Regions from separate parts of the Calothrix sp. CCY 0018 genome, predicted to be linked through region 1. Evidence: predicted binding sites of a transcription regulator. Region 1 holds the regulator's gene; the other holds the start of a gene.
The links. The regulator NtcA, encoded in region 1, controls nitrogen genes in cyanobacteria. The targets are predictions, from matches to a motif close to TNTGTANNNNNNNNTACANA.

Region 1 (3,430 bases):
AACTACTGCTTCAGCAATAACTTGTCCCCTGATTAAAGCTAGCTTACCCAAACGTAAATCTCGATTGGATTGCCCCAATTTTGCCAGTTGCTGTTCTAAAGAAGCTTGCTGACTTTCCAACTCTGAAAGACGCGCTTGCTTTTCGTTAATCACTTTCTGACGCTGAGCAATCATTTTCTCGCGTGCGGTAATTTCAGAATTACGCTTTTGAATTTGTTTATCGAGTTGAGCAATTTTTTCATCCCGCTTTTCAATCGCTTCTTGACGATTGGCTAATTCGCGATCGCGTTTGTTAATTGCAGCTTCAGCTTGGGCTAGGGCTTTATTAGCATCTGCAATCAATCGCTTTCTGTCTTCCTTGAGCTGTAGGCTTTCTGCCCTTAGCTGCTTGATCTCTTTGATTTTGCTGTCTCTTTCATCAATTATGGTTTGCAGCTCGTCAATAGCGCTTTTGTAACGAGTGGCTACTTGATCTAGTTTCTTTTGGGTACCTTGCAGTAAAGCTTCTGTACGGGCTTGCTGCTTGATGGTTTTATTAAGTTGAGCTTGGGTTAATCGTTGCTTGGTGTTTGCAGCTTCCAAGGAGCGGTTAATTGCCTCTAACTTTTTCTGTGCTTGTGCTTGTTGGTTCCTAGCTTCTGCTAACTCTCTTTTAGTAATTTCTAAATTATTCGCCGTACCTTCAAGTTGTTCTCGCTTGCTTCGTAAATCTTTTTGAATATCCTCAAGCTTAAATACTCCATCACGCAATCCTTCATCAACTAAAAATAAACTTGCTAAAGTTGATGCCGAAATACCAACTCCCGTTAAAATCGTCACTAAAACAGCAGTCTTTTTGGGACGCAGGTTGAAAAGTGAGAGACGTTTCTTACCTACCCGCGTGCCAATGCGATCGCCGACGGTAGCAATTACGCCTCCCAAAATTAAAATTGCTGTTATCAGGATAAACGCGGTGGTCATAAAATCGTGCCGAATTTATCCCTACACATACAGGCTACTACTTTCAGTTATTGTGTGTGAGAAAAGGCAAATAATGCAAGAGCTGAATATACTTAATTTCCAAGCGTGTCAAAATTCGTGGTCAAAAGGGCGGAGTAAACCGGATTTTACATTCCGCCTATTCAATAAGGCTCAAAACATTGCCTTTCGGAACAAAGCTGTTTAATTGGTAGCAGCGTTAATTATCATTCATCTGCTACCGTTAGGAAAGCATCTGTAATATTAACCAGATAATTTAGTCATTGCCGGTATAATCATTTCAGATGTATTTTTTCAAAAATTAAATCGCAATAATCAATATAGACCTCCTAATAACATAATTAGACGTTAAATCCTTCAACACATTTTTAAGTAAATTGCCGACTTAAAGTTACTGGCTTGTGTACGGTAATCTTCTTTTTGTGTATTGAAATCATCTTTTTTTCTCGTAAATCGCCTAATAATCTTGTAACGGTAACGCGAGTAGAACCAATCGCTTCAGCAATTGCTTGATGGGATAACTTTAAATCGATAGTTATTCCATCAGCACAAGGAACTCCAAAATCTCGACACAGAATTAGTAAAAAGCTCACTAATCTAGAACCCATATCTCGGTGAGCAAGAGTTTCAATCATCATCTCTGTCTGCAATATTCGCGAAGAAAGTCCTCGCAGCATCAACATAGATAATTCTGGATTTTCTTTGAGCGCTTGCTCTACTTGTTCAATTGGAGCCGAAAGCAATTCTACTGGTGTGAACGCTACCGCATGATAAAACCGATCCGATTTGTTTCCTGTTAATAAGGACAAAACTCCAAAAACACTATTCTCTCGTAGCAATGCCACCGTTATTTCTTCTCCTGCCTCATACACCCTGGAGAGCTTCACGGCACCTTTGAGAAGAAAATAAACTCGTTCAGCTGGATCGCCCGGAAAAAATATAGTTTTGTTGCGTTCAAATGTTTCAACAACTGGTGGAAAAGCTCCAGTTGCCATTTGTCTAAACACATTTGCTAGGGCTTTATCTTGTGTCACAATCATCTCCCTTCCCCTACCCAATGCCGGAATAAATAAAACAGATTACCGTATAATACACTTGAAAAATCAAGATTACATTGTGAACCTTTTTGTACTTTCCTATACTTAACCTCTTTACCTCATTACTATTTGTTCAACATGATACATAAATTCTAACCCTTAAAGCTACTAATTTTTAACACTATTCAGTTAGTTCATAGAAGTAAATTATTTAGATGAAGAAATATTTAAAATATCATAAAAAAAATGGTAATTAATGTAGCAGAATTTTAACAACATTTATTATTCCATCCCATAAATCGGATTTAAAAAATAATCTTGATCGGTCTAATATCTAGTATGCTCAACCATGAACCATTTTTGAATAGGTGATTTTTATGCTGGATCTGACAGGGAAAAACGCGCTTGTTACAGGTATTGCTAATAACCGTTCTATTGCTTGGGGTATAGCCCAACAACTGCATAAAGCAGGAGCAAATATTGGTGTTACCTATTTACCAGACGAGAAAGGAAAAATGGAGAAAAAGGTTAAAGATTTAGTCGAACCCATTAAACCTAGTTTGTTTTTGCCATGTAATGTCCAAGATGACGAGCAAGTAAAATCTACTTTTGATTCGATCAAGGAAAAATGGGGTTCTTTAGATATTTTGATTCATTGTCTTGCTTTCGCCAAAAGAGACGACTTAACCGGAGGTTTTAGCGAAACTTCCCGTGAAGGCTTTAATTTAGCTTTGGAAATAAGCGCTTATTCGCTAGCCCAATTAGCAGGTGCAGCCAAACCTCTAATGTCCGCAGGAGGAAGCATTGTAACTCTTACATACTTGGGTGGTGTCAGAGCAATTCCTAATTACAACGTGATGGGAGTGGCTAAAGCAGCATTAGAATCGAGCGTGCGTTATCTAGCAGCAGAACTCGGAGAGCAACAGATTCGCGTCAACGCAATTTCAGCAGGTCCCATTCGTACTTTAGCCTCAAGTGCGGTGGGTGGCATTTTAGATATGATTCATCATGTAGAAGAAGTTGCTCCCCTCAAACGTACTGTTACCCAGCTAGAAGTTGGTAATGCAGCAGCCTTCTTGTGTAGCGATTTAGCAAGTGGAATTACAGGTCAAGTTCTGTATGTTGATGCAGGATACGAAATCATGGGAATGTAATATGGCAAAATTTCCGATTTTTTTAATATTTTCTTTCTTAGTTGCAATAGTCTATTAACTTGTAGGTTGGGTTAGACGCACGAAAAACATTGGTTTTCAACTAAAAATTACTCGAAGCGTCGTAACCCAACATCTTCTCTATTAGCGATTAAAACTAAATGTTGGGCTAAAAGCGCATCTCAATCCGAAGATAAACCATAATGAAGGTCGTGCGCTTTTAACCCAACCTACGAACTAATACCGTTTTAGTTTGTAGTTTGT
Region 2 (3,430 bases), on a different contig from region 1:
AATATAACATTAGCGCTACTTCTGGAATCATTACCAAAACTGAGACTATCAAAAAAGGTACTAGTACCAAAGGTATTATTAAGAACACCGCATTAGGTGCTGGTGCTGCTGCTGCCGTCGCTGCCGTAACAGGCGATCGCGCTGTAGCAACTGAAGAAGTCTTAGGTGGTGCAGCCATTGGTGCGATAACTGGAATCTTCTTCAACAAAAAGAGTGTTGACTTGATTGTTATACAGCCAGACACCGATTTAGAAATGACTATCGGTGAAAGTTTCGAGGTTTCATATCGCTAGGGAAAAGAGTTAAGAGTTAAGGGTTAGGAATTAACAATTTTTCACCTTTAACCTTTGACCTCTAACCTTTAACCTTTATTTCGCTTCCGGTAAACGAACAATAAACGTACTTCCCGGAGTATCGAGTAATTTAATATCAAAACGAGTAGCAGGGCTGAAAACTTCCATTTCGCCCTGCATTTGTTCTATCAACTGTTTAGCTATAGCTAATCCCAATCCGGAACCGGGAATTTCAGTTTGAGCCTGTACTCCTCGATAACCTCTTTCTCCAAGATGTTCTAAATCTTGTTGTGGAATACCCGGTCCGTTATCGCTAATAGCAATTCCTAAAAAATTCACTCTATCTTTTATCGATTCAATTAGAATTTTGCCACCTGCGGGAGTATATTTCAAAGCATTATCAAGAATATTACTTAATACTTCTCGCAATGCTTGAGAATTTCCTTGTACCAGACATGAACTATTATCAATTTTAGTCATCAACTCTAAATAACGCTCTTTCGCTATTGCTTTTGCTGATATTAATAATGGCTGCAATACTTCATTTATATTAAATTCAACAACTTCTTGTTCTGCACCATTTAATAATAGTAAAGGTGTATTTTCTTCTACAGTTGCAACAAATTCTACTTGTTGTTGTGCGGGCAATTTTGCTGGAAGTAAATCCTCGGTCGTCAAGTCGATTGCTTCATCAAATTTTTGTAGCAATTCTTTAAGTCTATCGCTTTCTCTAACTATAGATAAAGCAGCCTCTCTATTTGCATCCTTTGCTAGTAATCGCTTTGTTAAGAGTTTTCCAAAAGTTCGTAAAGCCGTTAGCGGATTGCGAAATTGATGTAATAAGTTATCCATCAAATCTAACTGCTTTTCTTGCATTATCTGATGTTGATGCAGCTGGCTTGCCAACCAAGCACGTCGTCTATCCATGATGCAGGCGATCGCCAAACTTTGGGCTACATTTTCTACTTGAGTGCGTTCGCTTTCCTTCCAAGCACGATCTTCTCTACTAGTTACCAATAACCCCATCATCACCGAATCGTGAATTAAAGGTAAAACAATTTGGTCGCTATCCATCAAGTATTCTTGATTATTCTCTTGTGCTTGATTTGAGAAACCATCATTAGATTGCGAACTAATTACTTCTGAAGACGGACTCAACAAATAACGATTTACAGATGGTAAAGCTATCTGATGCTCAAGCCCTACCACCGCAGTCTCTGGATATACCGCAACAGGAATTAACTCGGCTTCCCCCTTATGTGGCGGCACCTCTGCCAATTCTTGCGTCAAATATACAACGCTTAAAGATGCTCCCAAGCCTGTCGCTAACAGCGTCAATTGTTCTCGGCACAGAGCAACAAACTCTGAACTGGCAGAAACGATCATAATGGATTCTTGTGGCTGGCGATATTACAAAGCTTAACTAATTCTGAGTCTTATAATTGCTATGTAGTATTATATTACTCAATATTGTTGATTTTTTTGATTTATCTATATCCAAAAAATTATGTTTCAATTTCGGTTAGTTAAGAACCATTGATTTTTTTGATTAAAACTTTTATAATTGGCTCGGATTTTGTAGCTATAACTACAATCTGTAGCTAATACGAGGAGGAAAATAGTTTGGCTAGGAGAAGGAAGCGCAAAAGCCGTCGTCGTCAGGAAGGACGGCGCATTTTAGAACACGTGCCTCAATTTAGCATCGAAAGTGGTGAAGATAAACCTGTGACCGCAGCAAGAAAATTTATTCAAGCTGAAGGCATTCTTCCACCGGCTCTACTGCTAGTGAAGCGCAACGAACACACTACAGACCGTTATTTTTGGGCTGAGAAGGGTCTGTTTGGCGCTCAGTATGTAGAAGAAAACCACTTTTTGTTTCCTAGTTTGAGAACAATGGAACCAACTTCAATTCCAGAAGCATTAGCTGTCGCAGCTACTCGATAAACGAGCGGGTGCGGGTTGGAAAGTCTTAAGCGTTGAGTGTAGCTTTTGACAACCATCTATTAACTGGCAAAATGATGCATTTGTTTAAAATGTTTATGTTTTTTTAAAGTTTTGAAATTATTTGCCAGTAAAGTCAGTTCAATAAAGCTGTATGAAAAGCGGCCATTCCGTACAAAGGTTAATTTTTTGTATGACTGAGCCGTAATTGTGAGGATAAATTATTTTTAGAGACAAAAGATCAATGGTATAGAGATTCAACAAGATTACACAATCATGTGGATTCCCGCCCCTATGAGTGCGCCAGTTGCACCCGAGGGGCGGGACATAAAAGTCATCCCCGGCTATTCTGCTAATCGGTTAAACCGATAACAGAATTAACCTAAGCGTTGAAGCTCTTTATCTGTAGATATCTGTCTCGACTTACAGGTTTTTGGTTAGTTCCTACGATGTTGGCCAATCAACCGCAGGTAAATGTGAATGAAAAGTGAATCAAAAACTAACTATTCCAATCCTTTGCACAATTTTTCTTAACATCGTTAGAGATTGCTTGTGTAATGGGAGGTAAAACTATCGTGCCCAATTACTACAGTATTTTTTTGAAAGAACTGTGTAAAGGTGTGTAAAGGAGAGTTTTATCAACAATAACGGTTAATTACGCAGTTTTAATCTGTTACCCAATACGCGATCGCAACTCTTAACTAAAAGAGAACTTTCGTGGAATGGTAACAGCTATCCTTTTTGTTTAAACAACCATTACTCTTGGGCACCACACCTCAAGGTTGTGGGATAATTTGACCCCAGATAATATCTTAAAAGCCATGAAGACGGTCATCCGGAAGGCTCAAGGCAATAAAAAGGCCATAAAAAATTATGCCTTGAAATAAATATTGTATGCTTGGGGGCAATATTCATGCTCTTTTTAACTGTAATGCCTCTTCTAAAGAGATAATTTCATCTCGATGGGCAGTTACAGTAATTTTAGAATTTTGTTCGCTGTCGGTATCTTCAACCGTCAGCGATACATTTTCCACCCTTCCAGCTTTATTCCAGTAAAAAATACCGCTTAGAGGAGATAGTAAGATTATCCCGTAAAGCAGGAAGCTTTGGCTAGAAAAAAGCAGAGACAGAACTAATGATAGGCTTGTAAAACCAATAGCTGCGAGAATAGTCAAAAATATGGCTAAAAACCAACT

Region 2: ACM03V_RS00950 (DUF3155 domain-containing protein) is a predicted target of NtcA. The motif match lies at 1,869-1,888, and genes of this name have one in related genera.

The regions. Positions count from the first base shown of each region.
Region 1 is NZ_CAWUDI010000028.1:84,072-87,501, reverse strand. It holds gene ACM03V_RS20420 (DUF3084 domain-containing protein) at 1-960, opposite strand, end outside; gene ntcA (global nitrogen regulator NtcA) at 1,347-2,018, opposite strand; gene fabI (enoyl-ACP reductase FabI) at 2,393-3,169, shown strand.
Region 2 is NZ_CAWUDI010000001.1:216,203-219,632, reverse strand. It holds gene ACM03V_RS00960 (S-layer homology domain-containing protein) at 1-293, shown strand, start outside; gene ACM03V_RS00955 (sensor histidine kinase) at 369-1,679, opposite strand; gene ACM03V_RS00950 (DUF3155 domain-containing protein) at 1,917-2,237, shown strand; gene ACM03V_RS00945 (cofactor assembly of complex C subunit B) at 3,146-3,430, opposite strand, start outside.